DNA from 3 places in the Mesorhizobium sp. 113-3-9 genome. Region 1 is predicted to be linked to each of the others. Evidence: riboswitches for the same ligand, from Rfam matches in the RefSeq annotation. Region 1 holds a riboswitch; each other region holds the start of a gene.
The links. Region 1 has a riboswitch for cobalamin ahead of MesoLj_RS32780 (hypothetical protein). Riboswitches for the same ligand answer to the same signal wherever they lie in the genome.

Region 1 (9,755 bases):
CTATGCCTTCGTCAGCGCCCGCCTGCTGCTCGACCGGCTGCGGCGCGAGGCGCTGAGTTTTGTCGCCGGCAGGGCGGAACAGGCGACGCATGCCGAGATGGCGAGCCGCTACGCCTCCTATTTCCCGCAATGTATGTCCACCGGCATCAAGGCCGAACTGATCGATCCCGAACTTGGCCGCTATGATCTCGCCCGCCTCGGCGCCGCGCTGAAGCCGGAGCGCGACCTGCAGTTCCAGTTCCTCGGCCTGCAGACGCTCTACGACCGCTATTTCCTGCACGCCAGCGGCAAGCGCTTCGAACTGCCGCAGGCCTTCTTCATGCGCGTCGCCATGGGGCTTGCCATCAGAGAGATCGACCGCGAGGCGCGCGCCATCGAATTCTATGACCTGCTGTCGTCTTTCGACTTCATGGCCTCGACCCCGACGCTGTTCAATTCCGGTACGCTCAGGCCGCAGCTGTCCTCATGCTTTCTGACCACGGTCGCCGACGATCTCGACGGCATCTTCAAGGCCGTGAAGGACAATGCGCTGCTCGCCAAATATTCGGGCGGTCTCGGCAATGACTGGACGCCGGTGCGTGGCCTCGGCGCCCACATCAAGGGCACCAATGGCGAGAGCCAGGGCATCGTGCCGTTCCTGAAGGTCGCCAACGACACGGCGATCGCCGTCAACCAGGGCGGAAAACGCAAGGGCGCGGTCTGCGCCTATCTCGAGACCTGGCATGTCGACATCGAGGAGTTCCTCGACCTGAGGAAAAATACCGGCGACGACCGCCGCCGCACGCATGACATGAACACCGCCAACTGGGTGCCGGACCTGTTCATGAGCCGCGTCGAAGCCGATGCCGAGTGGACGCTGTTCTCGCCTGATGAAACGCCCGACCTGCACGACCTCTACGGCACGGCCTTCAAGGCGGCCTACGAAGCCTTTGAGGCGAAGGCCGCCGCCGGCGGTGTCAAGGTGTTCAAGAAGGTTCGCGCGCTCGACCTGTGGCGCAAGATGCTGACCATGCTGTTCGAGACCGGGCACCCCTGGATCACCTTCAAGGACCCCTGCAACATCCGCTCGCCGCAAGGCCATGTCGGCGTCGTGCATTCCTCGAACCTGTGCACCGAGATCACGCTCAACACCTCGAAGGACGAGGTCGCCGTCTGCAATCTGGGTTCCGTCAATCTCGCCAACCACGTCACCCTGAAAGGCCTCGACCTCGATCACCTGGCGCGGACGACCGGTACGGCGATGCGTATGCTCGACAATGTCATCGACATCAATTTCTACACCATCCCGGAGGCACGGCAGTCCAATCTGCGCCACCGTCCGGTCGGTCTCGGCCTGATGGGTTTCCAGGATGCGCTGCAGGCGCTGCGCATTGCCTATGCATCGCCCGAGGCGATCGCCTTCGCCGACACCAGCATGGAGGCGATCGCCTACAACGCGATTTCCGCTTCCTGCGATCTCGCCGCCGAGCGCGGCCGCTATCCCAGCTTCGAAGGTTCGCTCTGGTCGAAAGGCGTGCTGCCGATCGACTCGATCGGGCTGGTGTCGGACGCGCGCGGCGCGAAGGTCGACATGGATTGCTCATCGACGCTCGACTGGGAGAGCTTGCGCAAGCGGGTAAGGAAGACCGGCATGCGCAACTCCAACACCATGGCGATCGCACCGACGGCGACGATTTCCAACATCTGCGGCGTCGCGCAGTCGATCGAGCCCGCCTACCAGAACCTGTTCGTCAAATCGAACATGTCTGGCGACTTCACCGTGGTGAATGCCGCGCTGGTGCATGACCTCAAGGCCCGCGGCCTGTGGGACGAGGTGATGGTCTCCGACCTCAAATATTTCGATGGCTCGGTCGGCCAGATCGACCGCGTGCCCGACGACCTCAAGGCGCTCTATGCCACCGCCTTCGAGATCGACTCCGCCTGGCTGATCGAGGCGGCGTCGCGGCGCCAGAAATGGATCGACCAGTCGCAGTCGCTCAACCTCTACATCGCCAATCCCTCCGGCAGGAAGCTCGATGAACTCTACCGGCTGGCGTGGCGCATGGGCCTGAAGACCACCTACTATCTGCGCTCGCGTTCGGCCTCGCATGTCGAGAAATCGACGCTCAAGGGCACCGATGGAAAGCTCAATGCGGTGTCGTCGGTTGCCGCCGTTGCCGCCGCTCCAATCGTCATCAGTGAGGATGCCGCCTGGGGCAAGGCCTGCGCCGTCGACGATCCCGAATGCGAAGCCTGCCAGTAAGCAGCAAGAGAACAGGAAGAAAAAATGCTCGATTGGTCAGAACCAACCGCCGCCGCCCGCCATCCCGCGCCGACGGAGCCTCCGCTCGCCGATGCCACCGGCCTCGGTCTCATCGAACGCGGCGGCGGCCGCGTTCGTGTCGACGACAAGCGCATGATCAACGCGCGTGCCGACGTCAACCAGCTGCTGCCCCTGAAGTATCGCTGGGCCTGGGAAAAATACCTCAATGGCTGCAACAATCACTGGATGCCGACCGAAGTGTCGATGCAGGCCGACATCGCGCTGTGGAAGTCGAAGGACGGATTGACGGAGGATGAGCGGCGCATGCTGAAGCGCAATCTCGGCTTCTTCGCGGCATCGGAATCGCTGGTCGCCAACAACATCGTGCTGGCGATCTACCGGCATCTGACCAACCCGGAATGCCGGCAGTATCTGCTGCGGCAAGCCTTCGAGGAGGCGGTGCACACGCACACCTTCCAGTACATAGTCGAAAGCCTCGGCCTGGACGAAGGCGAGCTGTTCAACATGTACCGTGAGGTGCCGTCGATCACCGACAAGGCGGCCTGGGCGCTCAAGCACACGCAGCATCTCGACGATCCGGATTTTCGCACCGGCACGCCGCAGGCCGACCAGGCGTTCCTGCGCGACCTCGTCGCCTTCTACGTCATCTTCGAGGGCATGTGGTTTTACACCGGCTTCGCCCAGATCCTGTCGCTTGGCCGCCGCAACAAGATGGTGGGTATCGCCGAGCAGTACCAGTACATATTGCGCGACGAATCCATCCATCTGAATTTCGGCATCGACGTCATCAACCAGATCAAGATCGAGAATCCGCATCTGTGGACGAAGGCGTTCCAGGAGGAGGTGCGCGGCATGATCCGCACGGCGGCCGAACTCGAGGCCGCCTACGGACGGGACACGATGCCGCGCGGTTTCCTTGGCCTCAATGCGCCCCTCTGCGAAACCTACATGCACTTTATCGCCAACCGCCGCTGCGCCCAGCTTGGCCTGCAACTGGTCTTCGCCGAGGTCGAGAATCCGTTCCCGTGGATGTCCGAGGCCATGGACTTGAAGAAGGAAAAGAACTTCTTCGAGACCCGCGTCATCGAATACCAGAATGGCGGTGCGCTGGTCTGGGACTAACAGCACGCAGCTATTCGCGAACGATAGAACGGCGGCCATGAAGGGCGCCGCACTATACAGCCTCCTCAACCTTCGGAACGTATTTAACGCAAGGCAGGACGAGAGGACGCCGAACGCGAGCCCTGATCAGCGAAGCTGCGCTCGGCGATGGCGCCGAAGACAAGACCGATGGTGGTCCACAGCACCATATGGATGCCAAGCGAGGCAACACGGAAGCGCCACAAGAGATCGGCCGAGAATTTCTCCGGCACTTCGTTGATGGTTGGCAGCACGTACATGGCGACCGTTATGACCGCGATGAATGCCGCGCCCGCAATGATCGTTGCGTTCCAAGGGCCATACTGTGCCCAAAGCCTTCGTGACAGCCCGACCGCCGCCGTCAATGCGGCAATGGAGATCACCAGCATGATGAAGAACAGCACTGTCCGCGACCCTATCGTGTCGGGATTGCCGACCGAAGGTGGATTGGCGGGATATTTCAGGTCCGGAACCAGAACGATTGAAACGAAGGCTGCCAGGGCCAGTACTGCGGAGGTGGCGCGCGGTCCCAGGCTGCTGATGCGGCCATAGGTGTAGGCGAAGACCAGCGAGAACAGCCCGCCGATCGACGCGGCATAGACCAGCACGCCGGTCAGGAGGCCGAACCCGGCCTGTGTAGGACGGCTGACGAGTTCAGGCTCGGGCGCTTCGCCGGCGGCCTGGGCGGTTTGTTCCTCGAAGGCAATGGCCCGGTCGACCTGCGGTTCGCCGTAGATCTTGGCAAAACCAAATGCGAGAAGCCCTGCGACGATGCCGACCAGCATGCCGCGCAGCAGAAGACTACCAACCATGTTCATGATCCCCGAAGCATGACCTCGAAAAGCCCCCGGCCTTTCGGTTGCTGTCACGCGCTAAAACAAATGATCAGGACGGCATCCCTTCGGGATGGCCAGCTCTCAATGGCCAACTCTTAGTGGCAAGGGAAGCCGAGCAGGTGGCGACCGTCATGTACCCATTCATGGACATACATGCCCGAAATCATCGAGGTGGCACCTTCTTCCGCGCCGACGAAATAGATCGCAAGCAGGCACAAGAGACCGCCGAAGATCGCCCACGGAAGAAGCTCTTTCGCCGGGATCGGAACCGGACCGTAGGTTGGTGCAAAGGTGGTATTGGACATTAAGGCTCTCCTGGGATTCAGCGTCCCGTTGATCGAAACCATTTTCACGGGAGAAGGCCTGACTTTCAGCAAGAACAATTGCTGATCACAGTGGCGCGACCGTGCCGGAATTTCACCGGCTTCCAAACCCGTAACTCTGACGCCAGCCTATTCAGCCGGCGCTGTTACTGTCAACGAGATGTGATCGATCACACGGGAATGTGTTCGACCTGCCGGAACGAGGCCCTCGTGTCGGTGTTCTATCGGCTTTCCGCCCCGACCGTGTCGTTTCCGTGTGGACGGCCTTGGCGAGCAGGTGCTTATATCGTGGGGTTCAAGGTGCCCTTCAGTCGATTCGGCCGGAGGGATAATTGGGAAGCCGGTGAGATTCCGGCGCTGCCCCCGCAACGGTAGCGAAGCGTGCGTTCCGACAACAGACCACTGGGCAAATGCCTGGGAAGGTGTCGGAACCGGTCCAAAAAGACCCCTTCGGAGCCCGGAAACCAGCCTCGAACAGATTTGAACTCGACTGATCGCGGTGGGCGGTCAAGAGGTAGATGCGGACCGGCCTCAGCGCCGACCGTGGCTTTCCTCCATCACCACCAGGTTCAGTCCTTGCAAAGAAGGACGAACATGGATTCGCACAATGAAATACCCGGGCTCGCGCCCGGCAGACCGCAACGCCCTCGCACGGTGCGTCGCGTCAATGCGGCGACGATGCGCGCCGTCTCGCCGCTGCCGCCACCGGAAGAAGTGTTCTCCGACTGGCTGCTGTCGGTGCCGCATGACGCCGATCTGGAGGCCGCGGCCTTGAAAAAGATCGCGCTGATCGACCGCTGCGGCCATCTGCATCCGGACGTCTTGCGGCTGCGCACCTTGCTTGCCGTCGTCGCCGGAACCAGCGCGTGGCCGTCGCGCGTCCGCAATCTCTAAGTGCCGAGGAAAGAAATCATGTCTGCAAAATCTACTCTCACGGCCAAGCGCGGCCTGCTCGAACGTCTCGACGCCGGCGCCGTCATCTGTGCCGAAGGCTATCTGTTCGAACTCGAACGTCGCGGCTATCTGCAGGCCGGCCCGTTCGTACCGGAAGTGGTTCTCGAACATCCGGACGCGGTGACACGTCTGCATGAGGATTTCGTCCATGCCGGCTCGGAGGTTGTCGAAGCCTTCACCTATTACGCCCACCGCCAGAAGCTGAGGGTGATCGGCCGTGAGGATATTCTGGAAAAGATCAACCGTCAGGCGTTGCGCATAGCCAAGGATGTCGCCGACCGCAATGATTGCCTGATGGCTGGCAACATCTGCAACACCAATGCCTATGAGGCTGACGACAGGAAGACCCACGATGCCGTGCGCGCCATGTTCGAGGAGCAGATCGGCTGGGCGGTGGAGGAGGGGGCCGACTTCCTCATCGCCGAGACCATCGACTGGTGCGGCGAGGCCGAGATCGCGCTCGACGTGATGAAGAAAACCGGCCTGCCGACCGTGGTCACGCTCTCCGTCCACCGTGAGGAAAAGATGTTCGACGGCGTCTCGGTCGTCGATGCCTGCAAGCGGCTGGAGGCGGCGGGCGCCGACGTCGTTGGACTGAACTGCCAGCGCGGGCCGAAGACGCTGATGCCGGTGGTGCGCAAAGTGCGCGACGCCATCTCATGCCATGTCGCCGCACTGCCGGTGCCCTACCGCACGACTGACGCGGAACCGACCTTCCAGTCGCTGACCGACCGCGCCTGTTCCTGCATTCCCGGCAACCGGCCGTTCCCGACCGCGCTCGACCCGTTCACCTGCAATCGCTACGAATGCGCCGAATTCGCACGGGAAGCCTTTGATCTCGGGGTCCGTTATATCGGGCTTTGCTGCGGCGCGGCCCCGCATCACATCCGTGCCGTGGCCGAAGCGCTTGGCCGCAGCGTACCCGGCAGTCGCTATTCGCCCGACATGTCCAGGCACGCCTTCTTCGGCAGCGATGCGGCGATCCCAGACGCCTACAAGGGCCGGCGCCTCGAGATCTGACACGCACCAGGCCACCACAGACATCCAAATCGCCAGACAGGATTGGGTTATGAACGTGCATCCTCTCCAGCAAACCCATGCCGACGGCGATACGATCGATCGGCTGGTGGCCGCGCACCGGCCGGGCCACGGCCTGATGCGTGCGTTCTACCATGATCGGGCGATCTTCGAGCGCGACATGGAACGCGTCTTTCGCCGCCACTGGCATTGCCTCGCGCATTCCAGCGTCATTCCAAACCCCGGCGATTTCGAGCTGTTCAAACTCGGCGATGAAGCAATCATCCTGACCCGTGGCATGGATGGCGCCATCCATGCCATGCTCAACGTCTGCCGTCATCGCGGCGCCGAGGTCTGCACCAGGCAGAAGGGCAATGCGAAAGCCTTCGTCTGCCCCTATCACGCCTGGACCTATTCCAGTGACGGTTCGCTGCGCGTCGCCCGCCTGATGCCGAAGGATTTCGACCGCGCCGCGCATGGATTGAAGAGGCTGCATGTCCGCCTCGCCGAAGGTCTGGTGTTCATTTCCTTCGCCGAGACGCCGCTCGACTTCGATCCGGTCGAACAGTCGCTGCGCACCAGCTGCGGCCAGTATGGCTGGGCCGATGCCAGGGTGGCGCATCGCGAGACCTATCAGGTTGACGCCAACTGGAAGCTCGCCGTCGAGAACTATGTCGAGTGCTATCATTGCGGTCCGGCGCATCCGGAATATTCGCAGACGCATACTCTGGAAAAACCGGCGGAGATGATCGAACAGCTCAACGCCGCGATGGAGCAACGAACCCGCGCGCTCGGTATCGAGATCGGCAGCGGCGACCGCTGGCGGAATTCGGCCGCCGGACAGGAAGCCATCCACACTTTCCGCTACGCGCTCTACGATGGTGTTTCGAGCGGCAGCCAGGACGGCTCGCCGGTGGCACCGCTGATGGGCCGCTTCACCGATTACGATGGTGGCGTCACCTCCATCCATCTCGGCGGCACGAGCTTCCTCGTCTGCTACCCCGACCACGGCATGATCTACCGCTTCATTCCGAAGACGGCTGATACCTGCGAGATGGAACTCATCTGGCTGGTGCGCGGTGACGCGGTCGAGGGCCAGGATTACGATCTGGAGAAGCTGACCTGGCTGTGGAAGGTCACCACCGACGAGGACAAGAAAATCATCGAACACACCGCGCGCGGCGTGCGATCGCACTATTTCGTACCCGGACCGATCGCGCCGATGGAGTACAATGAGCTGCGCTATATCGGCTGGTATCTCGAGGAGATCAGCCGACCCTGAGCCAGGGCAATTTCCAGGAAAAGTGTGAGGGCTTTCCCTTGGGAATTGCGTCAAGACAATGAGATAGCGGAGCCGCCATCGGATGCGCTGGCGGCTCCACCCCGATCAGGCCGCGGCTCTGAGCTGTCTTGCCGCCTCCACCATGTTGACCAGTGCCGGACGGACCTCGTCCCATCCGCGGGTCTTCAGGCCGCAATCCGGATTGATCCAGAGTTGCCCGTCGGCAAGGCGTTGCCGGGCCAGCGTCATCAGATCGATCATTTCGCCGACCGCCGGAACGCGCGGCGAGTGGATGTCGTAGACGCCCGGGCCGATCTCATTTGGATATTTGTGGGTCCGGAAAGCGTCGAGAAGCTCCATCTTCGACCGCGACGTCTCGATCGAGATGACGTCGGCGTCCATCGCGCTGATCGCATCGAGGATGTCGTTGAACTCGGAATAGCACATATGAGTGTGGATCTGCGTGCCGTCTCCAACGCCTGACGATGCCAGGAGGAAGCACTCGACCGCCCAGTCGAGATAGGTCTGCCAGTCGGACTTGCGCAGCGGCAGCCCTTCGCGCAGGGCGGCTTCGTCGATCTGGATCATTGCCGCGCCCGCCGCCTCCAGGTCCACCACTTCGTCGCGGATGGCGAGCGCGATCTGGCGGCAGGCCACGCTGCGTGGGATGTCGTCGCGCACGAAGGACCAGTTGAGGATCGTCACCGGCCCGGTGAGCATGCCCTTGACCGGCCTGTCCGTAAGTGACTGCGCATAGTGCCACCACGAGACCGTCATCGGACGTGGCCGCGACACGTCGCCGAAGATGATCGGCGGCCGGACATAGCGCGAGCCATAGCTCTGCACCCAGGCATGTTTGGTGAAGGCAAAGCCGGCGAGTTGTTCGCCGAAATACTGCACCATGTCGTTGCGCTCGAACTCGCCGTGAACCAGCACGTCGAGGCCGATCTCTTCCTGCCAGCGGATCGCCGTCTCGGTTTCCTTCTTCAGGAAGGCCTCGTAATCGATATAGCTCAACTCGCCCTTGGCATGAGCGGAGCGCGCCTTGCGCACTTGCGGGGTCTGCGGAAACGAGCCGATCGTGGTCGTCGGAAAGTTCGGCAGGCCAAGTTTTCGTGCCTGCAACTCGCGCCGCTCGGCGAACGCGCCCTGCCGGCGCCGCATCGGCTCCGTGACAGCCAGCAGCCGGCCTTCCACCAGCGGATCATGCACCTTGAGCGATGTGGCGCGGGACTGGACGGCCTCGGCCGATGCCTGCAACTCCTTCGCAACCGCGCTCTTGCCTTCGACAAGCGCCTCCGCGAGCAGCGTCAGCTCGTCCATCTTCTGGACCGAGAAAGACAGCCAGGATTTGAGGTCCGCATCGAGCGTGGTCTCCAGCTCCAGATCGATCGGGACATGCAGAAGCGAACAGGAGGGCGCGATCTCGATGCGGTCGAGCGGCCAGCCGGCAACGACCGGGCGGATGCGGTCGAGAATGGCGGGCAGGTCGGCCCGCCAGACGTTGCGGCCGTCGATCAATCCGAGCGAAAGGACCTGGTCCTTTCGCGACAGGCGGGCAACGGGTTCCAACTGCTCCGGCGCCCGCACAAGGTCGATGTGCAGGCCGGCGACAGGCAAGGCCAGCGCCGTTTCCTGATTGTCGCCCAACGCGCCGAAATAGGTTGCCAGCATGATGTCGAGATCGGGAGCCGCCGCCGCGAACGTCTGATATGCCAGTTCGAGACCGATGCGTTCGGCAGCATCGAGGTCGAGCACGAGGCAGGGCTCGTCGATCTGCACCCAGCGGGCACCGGCCTGCGACAATTGCTTGAGAAGCTCGGCGTAAACCGGGAGCAGCCTTGGCAGCAACGCTATCGGGTCGAAAGTGCTGCCGCGCGCTTTGGCCAGCTTGAGAAAGGTGACCGGGCCGAGGATCACCGGGCGCGTACGGATGCCGA
Region 2 (9,759 bases), 1.0 Mb from region 1:
GATGGCCCTGCTGTGCTGGGCGATCCGGCACAATGGTCGAATGCCAATGCCTGCGTCGGCTCAATGACCGATCATCTGACCGCGCTGCAGGGGGAAGGTGTGGTCGTCCCGGGCGTCGACCCTGAAACGGCCGCACGGCTTATCAACGGGGCGAGCAGCCAGGCGTCGCAGCGGATCGCCAATTCAAACGACCCCGAAGCCACGTCGAGGAAGGTGGTGGCGGCGTTCAAGCAACTGCTTGAGGGTCTGCTCAAGGAACCGGGTCCGCAATCGAGCTGAAGTCCCGTCTGCGGCCTGGTGCCCGCCCATGATTGACAATCTTCGGTTAGAGCGCATCCTCCCCAGCCATCTCTGAGGGGAGATTCGGGGCATGTGGGATTTCGATATCGGCAGGTCGGTGTCCATCATGATGCGGACCTGGCCTTTCATTGTCTTTCGCATGATCGTCTATTTCGGCATCACGCTGGCCTACATCATGGCGACCGGCACGGGCGCCTCGGTCGGCTATGGCGTCGGCCATATCTCCACCGATCCCGATGGGCCGCTGTCCTTTGCCCTGTGGGGCGGGGTGGTCGGTTTCGGTATCGTCTCTATCGCCGTTTACTGGATCCGCGAATACATCCTCTACGTCGTCAAGGCCGGCCATATCGCCGTCATGGTCCACCTGATCGACGGCCATGATGTCCCTGACGGCCAGAACCAGATCGCCTATGCCCGGCAGGTCGTGACCGAGCGTTTCGCCGAAGCCAACATCCTTTTCGTCGTCGACCAGCTGGTCAAGGGCGCCATCCGCGCCATCACCGGCCTGCTCGGCGGCGTCGCCGCCTTTCTGCCCATTCCGGGCCTGAGCGGCCTGGTTTCCTTCATCAACACGGTGATCCGCCTGTCGTTGACCTATGTCGACGAGATCATCCTCGGCTACAACATCCGCATCAATTCGTCCTCACCCTTCGAGACCGCGCGGCAAGGCGTCGTTCTCTACGCCCAGAACGGCAAGACCATGGTCAAGAACGCCGTCTGGCTGGCGGTAATCATGTGGGGCGTGTCGTTCGTGATCTTCCTGCTGATGCTGGCGCCGGCCGGCGCCATTCTCTTCCTGATGCCCGGACAACTCGCCGGCTGGGCCTTCGTGCTGGCCATCATCTTTGCCTGGGCCTTCAAGGCGGCGTTCATCGAACCCTTCGCCATCGCCTGCCTGATGCAGGTCTATTTCAAGACCATCGCCGGCCAGGTGCCTGATCCGTCCTGGGACAGCAGGCTGGCCGAGGCATCATCGAAGTTCAGGGAGCTCAAGGACAAGGCACTTTCCTCCTTCGGCGGCTCGCGCTGGGGCGCGGCCGGCGCGACGCGCTGATCGGCCGGGCAGGCGGTCGCCTGTGCGGTATCGACGGCGTTCAGGCATGCCACCGCTGACTTGAGCGGTGCCTCGCCTTGCCCGCAAAAGGTCTCGCTCATGATCAGTTCGGGCAGGGGCAGGCGCCGGCCCCAGCCGTGCGTTTCAAGGTCCGGTTTGGGCGCGAATGCGGAAACCCGGCCGACGCAGAGGTAAGCGATCGGCGTTACATGGTCGGGAATGGACAGCAGGCTTTTCAGTGCCTGCGCCTCGATGATGCTGACCCAGCCGACGCCGACGCCTTCGGCGCGTGCCGCCAGCCAGAAATTCTGCACCGCGCAGACCGTGCTGTAGAGGTCCATCTCCGGATTGTGCCAACGTCCCAGTGGCGAGCCCTTCGAGCGCTGGCGGTCGCAGGTGATGCAGATGTTGAGCGCGCTTTCGCAGATGCCTTCCAGCTTCAGCTTGCGGTAAAGCGCCTGCCGTTCTTCCTCGATTTCGGGCAGTTCCTGTTCTCGCGCGGCCAGGAACAGATCGCGCACCTTCTCCCGTCGCGCGGCATCGCGGACGACGATGAAATTCCACGGCTGCATGAACCCGACCGACGGCGCGTGATGGGCGGCAAGCAGCATCCGCGCCAGCACCTCATCGTCGAGAGGAGCAGGCAGGAAATGACTGCGCACATCGCGCCGCGTGAACATGGCACGGTAGACCGCGTCGCGCGCCATCTGGTCAAATCCGTCGCCGACAGGAGCGGTCATAGCATCCGGCATCGCTTGTCCCCTTGCGATTGCAAACCATGTCCTCCGCCTGACCATGCGGATGACGGTGCCTGCCAGGCCGGTCTTCTGGCTCGGGATCAACCCGCGTCCGGTGCCTTCCCGTCATCGACAGTGGCATTTACCGGCGCGGTCCCCCTCACAGCGTTGGGCACGCCACGGAATTCAACCGTGTTCCCGATTCTCCCGCCAGAGCATTTGCAGCCAAGTGGAATCACTTGGCGCCGCAGAATGCGGCTAGACAAACAGACTGGCGGGCACCAGGCAGTGACGGCGACCTTATGCCGAAGCGTTCGCGGCGCCAATCCCCACAGCGACGCCAATGGACGCAGAAGCGATTTTCCCCAGCCATCGGGCCGCGACGCATGGCCATCGCGGCGTTGGGGCACTAGATAGGGACCATGGCCACTCGTCTCTACACGCATCCGATCTTCCTTGAGCACATCACGCCCCCTGGTCACCCCGAGCGGCCGGACCGCTTGCGCGCCATCGAGCGCGTGCTTGACGACGAAGCCTTTGCCGAGCTTGACCGCGTCAAGGCGCCTGAAGGCGACGAGGCCACCATCCTTTACGCGCATCCGGCCGATTTCGTCGCGCGCGTGCGCGCCGCCATCCCTGACGAGGGCATTGCCCGCATCGATGCCGACACCACCGCCAGCCCGAAGAGCTGGCAGGCGGTGATAACCGCGATCGGCGCTGCCAACGCGGCCGTCGACGACGTCTTCGCGGGCCGCGCCGACAATGTCTTCGTCGCCGCCCGGCCACCCGGCCACCATGCCGAAAAGACCACCGCAATGGGCTTTTGCTTCTTCAACACGGCGGCGATCGCGGCCCGCTATGCGCAGAAGAAGCACGGCGTCGAGCGTGTCGCTGTCGTCGACTGGGATGTGCACCACGGCAATGGCACGCAGGATATTTTCTGGGACGATCCCTCGGTGCTCTATTGCTCGACGCACCAGATGCCGCTTTATCCCGGCACTGGCGCAAAGAGCGAGACCGGCGCCGGTAACATCGTCAACGCACCACTGGCGCCGCAGACAGGCAGCGAGGTGTTTCGCGATGCCTTCCTGTCGCGCGTCTTGCCGGCGCTCGACAATTTCGCGCCCGACCTCATCATCATTTCGGCCGGTTTCGACGCGCATCACCGTGATCCGTTGGCCGAGATCAACCTGACCGAGGACGATTTCGACTGGGCGACCGGCCAGCTGATGCAGCGCGCCGCCCGCCACAGCGGCAACCGGCTCGTCAGCCTGCTTGAGGGCGGCTACGATCTGCAGGGACTGGCATTTTCGGTCGCCGCCCATGTCGGGCGACTGATGAAAGGATGAATGATGGCTGCTGAGACCAACGAAGACGTCAAGGCGATGAGCTTCGAACAGGCACTCGACGCGCTGGAGAAGATCGTCGATGATCTGGAGCGCGGCGATGTGCCGCTCGACCAGTCGATCCGCATCTATGAACGCGGCGAGGCCCTGAAGGCGCATTGCGACCGGCTGCTGAAGGCGGCCGAGGACAAGGTCGAGAAGATCAGGCTGTCGCGCGACGGCAAGCCGGTTGGAACGGAACCGCTCGACGCGGACTGAGGCATGGCCGCGAACCATGGTCTTGCCTCACCGGTTTTTGGACACGATCATGATTGAGGATAAAACTCGTCCCGATTGAAACAGCTCCAGGACAAGAGGAGATACGGAAGCGATGTGCAGAAACATCAAGACCCTGTTCAATTTTGATCCGCCTGCAACCAATGACGAAGTGCGTGACGCAGCCCTTCAATTTGTCCGCAAGCTGAGCGGAACGACGCGGCCTTCGAAACAGAACCAGCATGCGTTCGACCACGCCGTGGAGGCCATTGCGGCATCGGCGCGCGCACTTCTCGATTCGCTCGAAACCCACCAGCATCCGCGCAACCGCGAAGAAGTGGCCGCCAAACTGCGGGCAAAGGCGGCGATCCGCTTTGCCTGATGCCGCCAAAGCGGTTACCGAACGCTGATAAGGAGAGTTCATGAGCTTCTTCCCGGGGAAAGACCCTGAGGCCGGCGACGCCTTTGCCAGCGACCAGATCGAACTGATGGTCATCCCGAACGCCAAGGACATTGGCGGCTTCGAGGTCCGTCGCGCCTTGCCGACCGCCAGGAGGCGGCTGGTGGGGCCGTTCATCTTCTTCGATCGCATGGGTCCGGCGATCCTGCGTGCAGGCCAGGCGCTCGACGTCCGTCCGCATCCGCATATCGGCCTGTCGACGGTGACCTATCTGTTCGACGGCAAGATCAGGCATCGCGATTCGCTCGGTACCGAAATGGTCATCCAGCCCGGCGACGTGAATTTGATGACCGCCGGCCGTGGCATCGTGCACTCCGAGCGCACGCCCGAGGAATTGCGCGGCGCGCCGATGTCGATCTCCGGCCTGCAGACATGGCTGGCACTGCCGGACGGCAAGGAGGAATTGGCGCCCGTATTCGAGAACACCGCTGCCTTGCGGCTGCCCGAGATCGATGCCGAAGGCGTCAAAGGCCGCGTTGTGATCGGTGACTTTCAGGGACTGCGTTCCCCGGTACGGGCCGACGCCGAGACGCTCTACGCCGATCTCAGGCTGGCGCCCGGCGCCAGCATAAAGATTCCGGCCGATGCGGAGGAGCGCGCCATCTACACACTGGAAGGCGAGGTCACGATTTCGGGTGACGTCTTCCCGGCTGAACGCCTGCTGGTGTTCCGGCCCGGCGACGAGATCATCGTGTCGTCGCAAACCGGTGCGCATTTCATGCTGTTCGGCGGCGCCTCCCTCGGCTCGCAGCGCTACATCTGGTGGAATTTCGTCTCTTCCTCCAAGGAGCGCATCGAACAGGCCAAGCAGGAATGGAAGACGGGCCGCTTCGATATCGTTCCCGGGGACGAGAAAGAGTTTATTCCGCTGCCGGAGAGCTGAGGAAAATCGGCGAGGGGACCTGCTTGATCCGCGTCGCCGACACGCATTTACTTTCGCAGGCTGGCGGCCTATCCCGCCGTTGAACAGAAAGCCCGAGCTCTCGTGAACGCAACGCCGCATACGCCGCTTCTCGACAAGGTCCGCATTCCGGCGGATTTGCGCGCGCTTGACGAGAGCGAACTGCCGCAACTGGCATCAGAACTTCGCCTCGAGCTGGTCGACGCGGTGTCCCGCACCGGTGGTCACCTTGGCGCCGGCCTTGGCGTGGTCGAACTGACGATCGCCCTGCACTATGTCTTCAACACCCCGGACGACCGGCTGATCTGGGATGTCGGCCATCAGGCCTATCCGCACAAGATTCTGACCGGCCGCCGCGATCGCATCCGCACGCTGCGCCAGGAAGGCGGCCTGTCCGGCTTCACCCGCCGCGCCGAGAGCGAATACGATCCCTTCGGCGCCGCCCATTCCTCGACGTCGATATCGGCAGGCCTCGGCATGGCCGCTGCCCGCGACCTCTCCGGCGGCCGCAACAATGTCATCGCCGTCATCGGCGACGGCGCCATGTCGGCCGGCATGGCCTATGAGGCGATGAACAATGCCGGCGCGCTCGATGCCCGGCTCATCGTCATCCTCAACGACAACGACATGTCGATCGCGCCGCCGACCGGTGCGATGAGCGCCTATCTGGCGCGGCTGGCGTCGGGCAAGGCCTATGCCGGCCTGCGCGACTTCGGCAAAAAATTGACGTCCTATCTCGGCAAGCGCGCCGATCGTGCCATTACAAGGGCGGTCGAGCATGCGCGCGGCTACGTCACCGGCGGCACCTTGTTCGAGGAGCTCGGCTTCTACCATATCGGCCCGATCGACGGTCACAATCTCGAACATCTGATCCCGGTCCTGAAAAACGTCCGCGACAATGGCGAAGGCCCGGTGCTGATCCATGTCGTCACCCAGAAGGGCAAGGGCTACGCGCCGGCGGAAGCCGCCGCCGACAAATATCACGGTGTTAACAAGTTCGACGTCATCACCGGCGCGCAGGCCAAGGCGCCGGCCAACGCGCCGGCCTACACCAAGGTGTTCGCCGAAAGCCTGATCCAGGAGGCTCGTGAGGACGATCGCATCGTCGCGGTCACCGCCGCCATGCCGAGCGGCACCGGTCTCGACCTCTTCGGCGAAGTGTTTCCGGCCAGGACCTTCGATGTCGGCATCGCCGAGCAGCACGCGGTCACCTTCGCGGCGGGCCTGGCGACCGAAGGCTACAAGCCGTTCGCGGCGATCTATTCGACCTTCCTGCAGCGCGCCTACGACCAGGTCGTCCACGACGTCGCGATCCAGAAACTGCCGGTTCGTTTCCCCATCGACCGCGCCGGCTTCGTCGGCGCCGATGGCGCCACTCATTGCGGTGCTTTCGACACCACCTTCCTGGCAAGCCTGCCGGGCTTTGTCGTGATGGCCGCTGCCGACGAGGCGGAGCTTCGCCACATGGTGCGCACCGCGGCAAGTTATGATGACGGCCCGATCGCCTTCCGCTATCCGCGTGGGAATGGCGTCGGCGTCGACATGCCGGAGCGCGGCTCGATTCTCGAACTCGGCAAGGGCCGCATCGTCAGGGAAGGCACAAAGGTGGCGCTGCTGTCCTTCGGCACGCGCTTGCAGGATTGTCTGATCGCTGCCGAGGAACTCGGCGCGGCCGGGCTTTCCACCACCGTCGCCGATGCCCGCTTCGCCAAGCCGCTCGACGAGGATCTTATCCGGCGGCTGGCTCGCTCGCACGAGGTTCTGGTGACGGTGGAGGAGGGCGCCATTGGCGGCTTCGCCAGCCACGTGCTGCAGTTCCTCGCCCATGAAGGACTGCTGGAAAGCGGCCTGAAGGTGCGCCCGCTGGTGCTGCCCGACGTGTTCGCCGACCACGCCAAGCCGGAAAAAATGTATGCCGATGCTGGCCTCGATGCCGCCGGCATCGTGCGCACCGTTTTCACCGCGCTCGGGCATACGGCCCGCGCCCAGCGCGCCTGAATCAAAACCTCAAGCGCTTGAATCAATTTGCCGGCTTGATTTCATAACGCATTGTTAACACTGCCGTTTGGCGTTTTGCTTACCGTGTCCCTTGGCCGTTTTTCAACGGCGCCCTGCTAGATCGACGTCAGGCAGGGAGATAATAACAATGAAGACGCTTCTGTGCGGCGTGGTTTTTCTGGCCATCATCGCGGCACCCGCCGCCGCCGAGACGCGCTACGACCGCAATCTCGAAAGGGCGGCAGTGGGCATCGTCGCCGGCAAGATGGGCGATATCCGTGGCGGTTTTTCCTACAAGCAGGTGCCGCAACTTGTGGTCCTGCCTGACCCTGTGCCGGCGTCCGCGGTTGTCGCCGAGCACCCAGGTGAGCAAGCTTCAAGGGATCGGCACGACGGCTTGTCTCCCGCCGTCGAGCGCCAGGTGTCGCGCACTATCTTCTAGAACCACATGTCGCGCACGCAGCGGCCATCGCGAGGCAGGTCGTCGTAAGTGTCGAGCCCATCGAAATGGTCGATCGGCAGATCGGCGACGGCCTCGGGCGGCGCCAGCCGCACATTGACGGCGATGCGTGTTCGACCGGAGGCACCGGCGCGCAGCCCGCGCCAGGCGAGCACGCAGGCGCAGGTCGGGCAGAACAGGATTTCGAGCGAAGGCGTATCCTTTCCGGCGCGCGTGTAGCTGGCAATCGGCCCCGCGACGCGAATGCGCTCATCGACATAGTCATAGGCCCAGAGCACGCCATAGCGGCGGCAGAGCGTGCAGTTGCAGGCGGTGACCGGCCCGGGATCGCCCTCAAGGGTCCAGTGGGTTGCGCCACAGTGGCAGGTTCCCGTCAGCATTCGTTGTCCCCGGGTTCCGACGATGGAGGTTCTCCTCTTCGATTACCATTTTGCCGAACCCGATGCGATGCACACAAGCCGCGGCGCGGCCTGATGCGCTCGCCGCTCTTTGCTTGTTCGGCCCAATGTCCTTGCCTTCGCCGCCGGCTTTCGCCATGAAGGCCGATGAACTCGCCTCTGCCAGCCAGCACCCGCCAGCGGCTCGACGACCTGCTCGTCCAGCGCGGACTGTTTGCCAGCCGCTCGCGTGCCCGCGACGCGGTCGAGCGTGGCACGGTGACGGTCGATGGCTCCATTGCCCGCAAGCCCGGTCAGAACGTTTCGCCGCAATGCCTTGTTGCCATCGATGATCCGGCGCAAGGCTATGTCTCGCGCGCGGCGCTGAAGCTGATCGGCGGGCTCGACCACTTCAGCCTAGACCCAGAAGGCTGCGAAGCGCTCGACATCGGCGCCTCGACCGGCGGGTTTACCCAGGTGCTGCTCGAACGCGGCGCCTCCCATGTCACGGCGATCGATGTCGGTCACGGCCAGATACATCCTGATGTTGGTGGCGATCCCCGCGTGACGGTCATCGAGGGGCTGAATGCACGCGATCTCACCATCGCCGATCTTGCCGGCCGTGTTCCAGGTTTCATCGTCTCCGACGTCAGCTTTATCTCGCTGAAGTTGGCGCTGCCGCCGGCGCTCGCCATTGCGAAGCCTGGTGCCGCCGCGGTCTTTCTGGTCAAGCCGCAATTCGAGGCGGGTCGCGAGGCCATCGGCAAGGGCGGTCTCTTGAAAGACCCCTTCGATGCCGCCCGGGTCGCCGGCCTGCTGCAGGATTGGCTGGACGCCGTGCCCGGCTGGCGCTCGCTCGGCCTGCATCTGTCGCCAATCGAAGGCGGCGACGGCAATCGCGAATTCCTGCTCGGTGGAATCAAGGATCGATGAGCGCGCGCTTCACCATCAAAAAGCTTGGCGCCCAGGGCGACGGCATTGCCGAGACCGAAGGCGGCGATCTGTTCATTCCCTTCACGCTGCCCGGCGAGACCGTCACCGCCGCGCGCGAGCGGGATCGCGCCACGTTGATGGCGGTGCTGGAGGTTTCGCCGCTGCGCATAGAGCCGGCCTGCCGCCATTTCACGGAGTGCGGAGGCTGTGCCCTCCAGCATTTCGAGGCCGAAGCCTATCGCCAGTGGAAACGCGAGAAGGTGGTGCACGCCCTGAAGGGCAAGGGCATCGAGTGCGACATCGACGCGCTGGTTGCCTGCGCGCCGCAGACGCGACGCCGTGTCGTGCTTGCCGCGCGTCGCACCGATACAGGCATGCTGCTCGGCTTCAATCGCCATCTGTCGCCGGAAATCATTTCCATATCGGAATGTCCGATCTCGCTGCCCGAAATCGTCGGAGCGCTTGGCCAGTTGAAGGCGCTCGCCGACTTGATATGCGCCACCACCAAATCGTTCCGGATGGCCGTCACCGTGACGGGGTCCGGCCTTGATGTCGCGGTGCATGACTCCGGCAAGCTCGGCGAACACCAGCGCCGCATCGCGTCCAATTTTGTCCTTGCGCAAGGCTTTGCCAGGCTGTCCATCGATGACGAGATCATCATCGAGCCGAGAAAGCCCGTGGTGATGTTCGGCAGCGTTGCTGTCGCCGTGCCGCCGGGTGCCTTCCTGCAGGCAACCGAAGCAGCCGAGCAGACCATGGCCGAGATTGTCGGCGGACATCTGAAGCGCGCCAAGAAGATCGCCGATCTCTTCGCAGGCTGTGGCAGCTTTGCGCTCCGGCTTGCGGCGAAGTCGGAAGTCCATGCGGTGGAGGGCGATGCGGCGGCACTTTCGGCGCTCGACCGGGGATCGCGCTTCGCGACTGGCATCAAGCGGGTG
Region 3 (9,759 bases), 2.9 Mb from region 1:
CGTTGCGCAGGATGTCGCGGTCCTTGCAGGTACCGGGCTCGGATTCGTCGGCATTGATGACGAGATAGCTCGGCCGGCCGTCGCTCTGCTTGGGCATGAACGACCATTTGAGGCCCGTCGGGAAGCCGGCGCCGCCACGGCCGCGCAGGCCGGACGCCTTCATCTCGTTGACGATCCATTCGCGTCCCTTGGCGACGATGCCGGGCGTGTTGTCCCAGGCGCCGCGCGCCATCGCGCCGGCCAGCGACTTGTCGAAGAGGCCGTAGATGTTGGTGAAAATGCGGTCTTTGTCCTGAAGCATTTTTCGTCCCTCAGACCGGCTTCTTGCCGAAAACGCGGATGTATTCGGCGACGCCGCCCTTGGCGAGCGCCTTGGCCTGCTTGACCCAGTCGTCGCGGTCGATGCGGCCGTGGAAGGAAAGATAGCCGTCCACCCACTCGCGCTCCGCCTTCTTCCACGACGCGACCTGCGCGAAGGTGAAGATGCCCAGCGTATGCAGGATGCCCTCGATCTTCGGGCCGACGCCGGAGATCAGCTTGAGATCGTCGACCGCGGCCGGCCTGTCGATACCGGCCGGACGGTTCTTGTCGTCCAGCGACGGTTTCGCCGGCTTGGCCGCTGGCGCCTTGGCTTCCGGCGCCTTGAAGGCTGCGGCCGGCTCGGCCTTGGCCTTGGGCCCATTGCGCTGCTTGGCAACCTGCTCGACTTCGGGCGCTGCCTTGTTGGCGTTGGCGGCCGAATGCAGCGGCGCCGAAACGCTCGCCGCCTTCTCCGCCGCAGGCGCCACCTTGGTCGCCGAAGGCGTCTTCAAGGCCGGGCTGGTTTCGGGCGCGTCGGTCTTCGGCTTGCTGGCATTGGACGGCGCGACGGGCGCGGCGGCGGGTGCCGGAACAGGCTCGGCAATGATCGCATCGGGTGCCGCCTTGGCAGCCTTTGCGGCCTCCCTCGCCTCCCTGTCACGAGTCGACTTGAGGATCGCCTTTTCGCTCTTCAGCGTTGTCAGACCGGAAGCCGGCTCCGAGCCGGTGCGGCCATTCTGCGGCCCGGGCGCCACCGAAGCGCCCTTGCCCGCATCGTAAAGATCGATGATTTCGGCCAGCCGTTCCGGTGTCAGATCCTCGAACGTGTCCTTGAAGATCATCACCATCGGTGCGTTGACGCAAGCGCCGAGGCACTCGACCTCTTCCCACGACAAGGTGCCCTGGTCGTTGGTATGGAACTGGTCGTGATGGATCCGGGAGCGGCAGACATCCATCAGCGCTTCCGAGCCGCGCAGCATGCAGGGCGTGGTGCCGCAGACCTGGATATGCGCACGCGTGCCGACCGGATTGAGCTGGTACTGCGTGTAGAAGGTCGCGACCTCGAGCCCGCGGATGCGGGGCATGTCGAGCATGTCCGAGATCGTCTCGATCGCCGCCTTGGTGACCCAGCCTTCCTGCTCCTGCGCTATCATCAGCAGGGGAATGATCGCCGACTGCTCACGGCCCTTCGGGTACTTCTTGATCCATTGCTTCGCAGCTGCCGCGTTCGCCTTGTTGAAGGCGAAGGACGCGGGCTGGACGCTGGCTTCTGCGAGACGGCGGACTGACATTTAGCGATCGACCTCACCAAACACGATGTCGAGGGAGCCGAGAACGGCGGTGACGTCGGCCAGCATGTGGCCGCGGCAGAGGAAATCCATGGCCTGCAAATGCGCGAAGCCGGGCGCGCGCAGCTTGCAGCGATAAGGCTTGTTGGAGCCGTCGGAGACCAGATAGACGCCGAACTCGCCCTTCGGCGCCTCGACGGCCGCGTAGACCTCGCCGGCCGGAACGCGATAGCCCTCGGTGTAGAGCTTGAAGTGGTGGATCAGCGCTTCCATCGAGCGCTTCATTGCCGCGCGCTTGGGCGGCACGACCTTGCCGTCGAGATTCGACACCGGTCCGGTGCTTTCCTTGCCGAGCAAGAGATCGACGCACTGGCGCATGATACGGGCCGACTGGCGCATTTCTTCCATGCGCACGAGATAACGGTCGTAGCAGTCGCCGTTCTTGCCGATCGGAATGTCGAAGTCCATTTCCGAATAGCATTCGTAGGGCTGCGACTTGCGCAGGTCCCATGCCGCGCCCGAACCACGCACCATGACGCCCGAAAAGCCCCAGGCCCAGGCATCGGCCAGCGAAACAATGCCGATATCGACATTGCGCTGCTTGAAGATGCGGTTGCCGGTCAGCAACTTGTCGAGATCATCGATCGACTTCAGGAACGGGTCGATCCACTTGCCGATGTCCTCGACCAGCTGACGCGGCAGGTCCTGATGGACGCCGCCGGGGCGGAAATAGGCGGCATGCATGCGCGAGCCGGAGGCGCGCTCATAGAACACCATCAGCTTTTCGCGCTCGACGAAACCCCACAGCGGCGGCGTCAGCGCGCCGACGTCCATGGCCTGCGTCGTCACATTGAGGATGTGCGACATGATGCGGCCGATTTCGCAATAGAGCACGCGGATCAGCTGGCCGCGCTTCGGCACCTCGATGCCGAGCAGGCGCTCGGCGGCAAGAGCGAATGCATGTTCCTGGTTCATCGGCGCGCAATAATCGAGCCGGTCGAGATAGGGCACAGCCTGCAGATAGGTCTTGGCCTCGATCAGCTTCTCCGTGCCGCGATGCAAGAGCCCGATATGCGGATCGACGCGATCGACGACTTCGCCGTCCAGCTCGAGAACCAACCTCAAAACACCATGCGCCGCAGGGTGTTGAGGTCCAAAATTGATGTTGAAATTGCGGACGGAGGTCTCAGCCATTGTGGCGCCTCTGGCGAAGAGTCAGTAGTGAGTAGTGAGTAGTGATCATCAATCTCAATGCCTGCTTCATTCCGCCTGCTTGGCCTGCACCGTTCGGATAAGAGATCTCATCATTTTTCCAATCTCTTCGCATCGCAGCAGCAGCTCAGTCTCATTGTCTTTTCGCAGCAAGCCAACCCGGCATGCCAGCAGTGTGTGCGTTTCCAGTTCCTTCAACGAGCCTTGCGCCACGCGCAAAAATTGAATGAACGACCCTCTGTTTTCCCGACCGTATCCCTCTGCGATGTTCGCCGCGATCGAAACTGCTGATCGGCGCATCTGAGAGGTCATGCCGTAAATCTCATCCCTCGGAAACTCTTTGGTGAAGCGGTAACAATCTTCGGCGAGCGTCATCGCCGATTGCCACACCTTCAAGTCGCGATAAGATTCGATCCGTTGCTCCAATTCTTTCCCTACTGACTACTCACTACTTCCCTACTCACTGTTTCGCTTTTTCGTCCCCGGGCAGCACGTAATCCGTGCCTTCCCAAGGGGAAAGAAAATCGAAATTGCGGAATTCCTGCTTCAATTCCACAGGCTCGTAGATGACCCGCTTGGCTTCGTCGTCGTAACGCACCTCGACAAAGCCGGTCAGCGGGAAATCCTTGCGCAGCGGATGGCCTTCGAAACCGTAATCGGTCAACAGGCGGCGCAGGTCGGGATGGCCCGAGAACAGCACGCCATAGAGATCGTAGGTCTCCCGTTCGAACCAGTCGGCGCCCGGATAGACGCCGGTGATCGATGGCACCATCGTCTCCTCGTCGGCCTGCACCTTGACGCGGATGCGCACATTCTGCTTCGGCGACAACAGGTGGTAGACGACGTCGAAGCGCTTGGCCCGCGACGGATAATCGGCCCCACAGACATCGATGATCGAGATGAACTGGCAGCGCGCATCGTCGCGCAGGAAGGTCACCACTTCGATGAGGTCGCGCGGCTCGACATGGATGGTGAGCTCGCCATAGGCGAGCACCGCGTCGTTGACGCGACCGATCAGCTTTTCGCCGAGATAGGTCGACAGTTCGCTCAGGGATGCGGCCATGGATTTACCGTTCGATCGTGCCGGTGCGGCGGATTTTCTTCTGCAGGAGAAGAATGCCGTAGAGCAAAGCTTCGGCGCTCGGCGGGCAGCCGGGCACATAGATGTCGACAGGCACGACGCGGTCGCAGCCGCGCACCACCGAATAGGAATAGTGGTAGTAGCCGCCGCCATTGGCGCAGGAGCCCATCGAGATGACGTAGCGAGGCTCCGGCATCTGGTCGTAGACCTTGCGCAGCGCCGGCGCCATCTTGTTGGTCAGCGTGCCGGCGACGATCATGATGTCGGACTGGCGCGGAGACGCGCGCGGCGCGACGCCGAACCGTTCCGAGTCGTAGCGCGGCATCGAGGTGTGGATCATCTCGACCGCGCAGCACGCCAGACCAAAGGTCATGAACATCAGCGAGCCCGAGCGCGCCCAGGTGATCAGCGCCTCGGTCGAGGTGACCAGAAAGCCCTTGTCGGCAAGCTCATTGTTGATTTCGAGGAAGAAGGGATCGTCCTCCCCCACCGGCCTGCCGGTATTGGGATCGATAATGCCCTTCGGCTTCGGCGCGACGATGGTGCCTGAACTGTCGTTCAATCCCATTCCAGCGCTCCTTTTTTCCATTCATAGGCAAAGCCGATGGTCAGCACTGCCAAAAACACCATCATCGACCAGAAGCCGAGCATGCCGATCTTCGAGAAGGACACGGCCCAGGGGAACAGGAAGGCCACTTCCAGGTCGAAGATGATGAACAGGATCGACACCAGGTAGAAACGGATGTCGAATTTCATGCGGGCATCGTCGAACGAGTTGAAACCGCACTCGTAGGCGGAAAGCTTTTCGGGATCGGGATTGCGGTAGGCCACCAGGAACGGGGCGGCCAGCAGCGCCAGGCCGACGACCAGTGCCACGCCTATGAACAGGACGATAGGCAGGTACGAACTGAGGAGTGCGTTCATGCAGCGGCTTTCCGTTGGCGCCAATCCACTTTGATTACAGCACCGGACCTTAATGCGGAAGCGTGACAGTTTAACCGCTGAACCGTTTTAAGGGGCCTATGCTGCAACGCGGCGAGGGTTAGCGCAGCACTTCCAGCGAAGCAAGTCAAACCTTGTTCAAAACGCCGACCTGGACGGCATATCCGGAGAAACTGGTCCGATCCGCTCCTGTTTGATTTCCTTCGCTTTTTACTCCACTTTTCTCTCCTGACATGGTTGCCGCCAAAACCCTGCTAGCATGGGTTGGAATCACCACGCAGGTTCCGCAAAAGTGGACCCCGGTTTTGCGACAAGAACCTGCCCAGACAAAGACGCGACCCACAGCCGAAGCCCCTCAGAGTGATCCCTGCATGAAGGAAAAAATCTCGCTTGCCGCCGCCCGCCGCATTGCACTCGCCGCTCAAGGGTTTCTCGATCCGCGCCCAAATGGCACACCTGACCGCCGCCATTTCGCCCGTGTGCTCTCCCGCACCGGCCTGCTGCAGATCGATTCCGTCAGTGCGGTGGTGCGTGCTCATTATATGCCGCTCTATTCGCGCCTGGGTCCCTACCCGCTCACGCTGCTCGACAATGCCGCCGTGACGCGCAAGCGCACTGTCTTCGAATACTGGGCGCACGAGGCCTCGTTCCTGCCGGTCGAGACCTACCCGCTGATGCGCTGGCGCATGCAGCGAGCCGAGCAAGGCGATGAAATGTATCTGGGACTGGCCAAATGGGGCCGCGAACACGCCGCCTATATAGAAGACATCTACCGCGCGGTCGTCGAGCGCGGCCCGATCGCCGCTTCGGCGCTCGAAGGCCAGAAAGGTTCGGGCGGCTGGTGGGGCTGGAGCCATGCCAAGCACGCCTTCGAATGGCTGTTCTGGGCCGGGCGCATCACCACGGCGCACCGCCGCGGCTTCGAGCGCTTCTACGATCTGCCGGAGCGCGTGCTGCCCCAGGCGATCCTCGACCTGCCGGTGCCCCCGGCCGAGGACGCGCACCGCGAATTGCTGCGCATCTCGGCCCGCGCCCATGGCGTGGCGACATCAGGAGACCTGCGCGACTATTTCCGGCTGTCGCCGGCCGACATGAAGGGTCGGCTGGAGGAACTGGTCGAGTCGGGCGAATTGCTGCCGGTACGCGTCGAAGGCTGGGACAAGCCGGCCTACCTTCACAAGGACGCGCGCCTGCCCCGGAAAATCGAGGCGCGTGCTTTGCTGGCGCCCTTCGATCCGGTCGTCTTCGAGCGCTCGCGCTCGGAGCGGCTGTTCGATTTCCACTACCGCATCGAGATCTACACGCCGGCTGAAAAGCGCCAATACGGCTATTACGTCCTCCCCTTCCTGCTCGGCGATCGGATCGTCGCGCGTGTCGACCTCAAGGCGGACCGGCCGGCCAGCGTCCTGCGCGTCCATGCCGCCTACCCCGAGCCCGGCGCGCCGCCTGAAACCGCCGCGCAGCTCTTCGAGGAATTGAAGCAGATGCAGGGCTGGCTTGGCCTTGAACGCATGGACGTGACTCCGGCAGGCGATCTGGGTCCGGCGCTGGCCGACATCGCCGTGTCGTAAGCCCGCGTTGACACCGCTGCCTGCAAAAGCCTAAATCCGGTCCAGACGGTCCCCTGCCCGCAACGGCAGGGGCTAAGAGGGAATGCGGTGCGAGGTGAAAAATCTCAAATCCGCGGCTGTCCCCGCAACTGTAAGCGAAGAGCCAAGGCCGAAAGCCACTGGGAATTCCCGGGAAGGCGGCACCCAAGGCGATGACCCGCGAGCCAGGAGACCTGCCGTCTGCGACAAGAGAATCCGATCGCCCGGCGGGTTTCCGGGCAAGGAGCCCGGCTTTTTGGACCAGAACGGCAGTTTTTCGGCTGGCACAGCGGACAATTCGTCCGCCGACAGCGAAGCCTTGGCCGGCGTCACGGTCATCGTCTGCGCCTCCTGTCGCGACGAGACCGGTTCCGACGCCCATCCCCGCGCCGGCGAACTGTTGGCGGAGGACACGCGCCGCGCCGCAGCCGATGACAACATCCGCGTCCGCACGGTGGAATGTCTCGGCAACTGCAAGCGCCGGCTGAGCGCTGCGATCCTGCGCGATGGCTGCTGGAGCTATGTGTTCGGCGACCTGACCGCGGCCAGCGGCGCCGACCTCGTCACCGGCGCCAAACTCTTCGCCACCTCGACCGACGGCCTCATCCCGTGGCGCGGCCGCCCCGATTCCCTCAAGCGCGGCCTTGTTGCCCGCATCCCTCCCCTCGACATGCTGAAGGACTGATCATGAGCGCTTCCGTATCCCGCGTCCCCTGCACCGTCGTCACCGGCTTCCTCGGCGCCGGCAAGACGACGCTGGTCCGCCATCTCCTGGAAAACGCCGGCGGCAAGCGTATTGCCATCATCGTCAACGAGTTCGGCGACATCGGCATTGACGGCGAGATTTTGAAGGGTTGCGGCATCGACACCTGCCCGGAGGAGAACATCGTTGAACTCGCCAATGGCTGCATCTGCTGCACCGTGGCCGACGATTTCGTGCCGGCGCTCGACCAGATCCTGTCGTTGACGCCGAAGGTCGACCACATCCTGATCGAAACCTCGGGCCTCGCTCTGCCCAAGCCGCTGGTCCAGGCGTTCCAATGGCCGAGCGTGAAGAGCCGCGTCACCGTCGATGGCGTGATCGCCGTGGTCGACGGTCCGGCATTGGCAGAAGGCCGCGTCGCCAACGACATGGACGCCCTGCAGGCGCAGCGCGCCGGGGATGAGAGCCTCGACCATGACGACCCGGTCGAGGAAGTGTTCGAGGACCAGATCGCCTGCGCGGACCTGATCATCCTCTCGAAGAGCGACCTGATGGACGCCGCCGGCTCGGCCCGCGCCAATGCCATCGTCAACGAACATTCCGCCCGCGCCGTGAAGATCGTGCCGACCTCGCATGGCAAGGTCGATCCCTCGGTGCTGCTCGGCCTCGGTCTCGCCGTCGAGGACGATATCGAGAACCGCAAATCCCATCATGACGGCGCGTTCGACCATGAGCATGACGACTTCGACACCTTCATCGTCGACATCCCCTCGATCGCCAATCCGGACGAGCTGGCAAAGCGCGTTGCCACCGCCGCCGAACAAGAAAACGTGCTGCGCGTGAAAGGCTTCGTCGAGGTCGGCGGCAAGCCGATGCGGCTCCTGCTGCAGGCCGTCGGACCGCGCGTCAATCACTACTATGACCGCGCCTGGACCGCCGAGGATGATCGCCGCTCGCGCCTGGTCGTCATCGGCCTCAAGGGGCTGAACCGCCCGGCAATCGAGCGTATACTCGCCGGCTGATTTCAGACACGGGCCGCGATGCATATCCTCACCACGACCTCCGCCTCGCTCGACGATCTCGCCGAGCCGGTCGATCTGCGGCAGACGCCGGCGGATATCGTGGCCCTGTCCTTCACCGACAGCGATCTCGCCGGACTGGCGGCCGCGTGGAAGGCGGATGCCGGCCGCCTGCCCTCGATGCGGCTGGCGGCGCTGCGCGACCTACGCCATCCCATGTCCGTCGACCTCTGGATCGACAGCGTCGCCCGCCACGCCAAAATCGTCCTGGTCCGCATCCTCGGCGGCTACGACTGGTGGCGCTATGGCTGCGACCAGCTGGCCTCGATCGCCCGCGAGCGCGGCATAAAACTGGCGCTGCTTCCCGGTGAAAGCCACGACGAGGATCTCAGGCTGATCGAAGCCTCGACGCTGCCGCGCCAGGAATTGGACGCGCTGCTCGGCTATTTCCGCGAAGGCGGCCCGGCCAATATGAGCGCGCTGGTACAGCGCCTTGCGGGTTTGGCCGGACAGGACGCGGCCGTTGTTGAGCCGATGGCGGTGCCAAAGGCCGGGTACTATCAGCCTGGAGTGGGGGTTGTAGAGAAGCTAGACCTTTTGGAGGTCGACGATCCTTCGCCCCCCCCTCTGTCCTGCCGGACATCTCCCCCTCAAGGGGGGAGATCAGCCGTCGCCGGCCTCGGCGCTTTTTCTTCCCCGACGAAAAAAGAGCCATCTGCAACGTCTGTGATTGGCGAGGCCGTCAACGACAGAGCAATCTCCCCCCTTGAGGGGGAGATGTCCGGCAGGACAGAGAGGGGGGCGACGGAACTCGACGCTGGGAACCTCAGCGCCCCCACCATCCCAATCCTCTTCTACCGCTCGATGCTGCTCGCCGCCGATGTCGCGCCGATTGATGCCCTTTTTGAAGCACTGCGCCAACGCGGCATGCTCCCAGTCCCCATCTTCGTCTCCAGCCTGAAAGAGCCGGCGTCACTCGCCTTTGTGGAAACCGCGTTCGCCGCGCTGAAACCCGCCGCCATCATCACCGCGACCGCCTTCGCCTCCGGTGCCGAACCCGGCGTCGAAACCCTGTTCGACCGTGCCGGCGTGCCCGTCTTCCAGGTCATCGTCGCCACCACACGCCGCGACGTCTGGGAAAACAACCAGCGCGGCCTGGCGCCCGCCGACCTCGCCATGCATGTCGTGCTGCCAGAACTGGACGGCCGCATCCTCGCCGGCGCCATTTCCTTCAAGGGCGAAAGCGATGTCGATCCGGCACTTGGCCATCGCGCCTTCGCCAACCGGCCGGAGCCGGATCGCGTAGTTCAGGTGGCGGATCGCGTGGCGGCCTTCATCAAGCTGCAGGGGGCACCACGCGCCGAGCGCAAGCTTGTCATCCTGATTCCGGACTATCCAAGCGCACCGGGCCGAACCGGCTATGCCGTCGGCCTCGATGTACCGTCCAGCGTGCTGGCAATGCTGCATGACCTGAAGGAGCAGGGTTATGCGGTTGAGGGGATTCCGCAAACGCCGCGTGGGTTACTGGATTTGCTGGAGCGGAGTGCCGACGGGCTGGGGCTGGAGGAGTACCTTACCTTCTCGAAGGAATTGCCGGTTGAGGCTATGACTGCCGTTGAGGCGG

Region 2: another riboswitch for cobalamin. It lies ahead of bluB (5,6-dimethylbenzimidazole synthase); the one in region 1 lies ahead of MesoLj_RS32780 (hypothetical protein).
Region 3: another riboswitch for cobalamin. It lies ahead of MesoLj_RS18800 (DUF1636 family protein); the one in region 1 lies ahead of MesoLj_RS32780 (hypothetical protein).

What each region holds. Positions count from the first base shown of each region.
Region 1 covers NZ_AP023246.1:6,823,656-6,833,410, reverse strand. The annotation lists gene MesoLj_RS32800 (ribonucleoside-diphosphate reductase subunit alpha) at 1-2,242, shown strand, start outside; gene MesoLj_RS32795 (ribonucleotide-diphosphate reductase subunit beta) at 2,267-3,385, shown strand; gene MesoLj_RS32790 (CbtA family protein) at 3,469-4,215, opposite strand; gene MesoLj_RS32785 (CbtB domain-containing protein) at 4,335-4,544, opposite strand; adenosylcobalamin (AdoCbl) riboswitch at 4,589-4,678, opposite strand; cobalamin riboswitch at 4,844-5,049, shown strand; gene MesoLj_RS32780 (hypothetical protein) at 5,157-5,456, shown strand; gene MesoLj_RS32775 (homocysteine S-methyltransferase family protein) at 5,475-6,536, shown strand; gene MesoLj_RS32770 (aromatic ring-hydroxylating oxygenase subunit alpha) at 6,586-7,815, shown strand; gene metE (5-methyltetrahydropteroyltriglutamate--homocysteine S-methyltransferase) at 7,921-9,755, opposite strand, start outside.
Region 2 covers NZ_AP023246.1:5,798,192-5,807,950, reverse strand. The annotation lists gene MesoLj_RS28460 (TetR/AcrR family transcriptional regulator) at 1-279, shown strand, start outside; gene MesoLj_RS28455 (hypothetical protein) at 371-1,354, shown strand; partial or broken gene bluB (5,6-dimethylbenzimidazole synthase) at 1,447-2,106, opposite strand; cobalamin riboswitch at 2,154-2,349, opposite strand; gene MesoLj_RS28445 (histone deacetylase family protein) at 2,514-3,440, shown strand; gene MesoLj_RS28440 (exodeoxyribonuclease VII small subunit) at 3,444-3,695, shown strand; gene MesoLj_RS28435 (DUF2277 domain-containing protein) at 3,808-4,074, shown strand; gene MesoLj_RS28430 (pirin family protein) at 4,115-5,035, shown strand; gene dxs (1-deoxy-D-xylulose-5-phosphate synthase) at 5,138-7,051, shown strand; gene MesoLj_RS28420 (hypothetical protein) at 7,200-7,493, shown strand; gene MesoLj_RS28415 (GFA family protein) at 7,490-7,891, opposite strand; gene MesoLj_RS28410 (TlyA family RNA methyltransferase) at 8,057-8,821, shown strand; gene MesoLj_RS28405 (class I SAM-dependent RNA methyltransferase) at 8,818-9,759, shown strand, end outside.
Region 3 covers NZ_AP023246.1:3,875,637-3,885,395, reverse strand. The annotation lists gene nuoF (NADH-quinone oxidoreductase subunit NuoF) at 1-301, opposite strand, end outside; gene MesoLj_RS18835 (NADH-quinone oxidoreductase subunit E) at 312-1,592, opposite strand; gene MesoLj_RS18830 (NADH-quinone oxidoreductase subunit D) at 1,593-2,783, opposite strand; gene MesoLj_RS18825 (four helix bundle protein) at 2,850-3,176, opposite strand; gene MesoLj_RS18820 (NADH-quinone oxidoreductase subunit C) at 3,262-3,864, opposite strand; gene MesoLj_RS18815 (NuoB/complex I 20 kDa subunit family protein) at 3,869-4,450, opposite strand; gene MesoLj_RS18810 (NADH-quinone oxidoreductase subunit A) at 4,441-4,806, opposite strand; gene MesoLj_RS18805 (winged helix-turn-helix domain-containing protein) at 5,196-6,395, shown strand; cobalamin riboswitch at 6,425-6,629, shown strand; gene MesoLj_RS18800 (DUF1636 family protein) at 6,670-7,098, shown strand; gene cobW (cobalamin biosynthesis protein CobW) at 7,101-8,138, shown strand; gene MesoLj_RS18790 (cobaltochelatase subunit CobN) at 8,157-9,759, shown strand, end outside.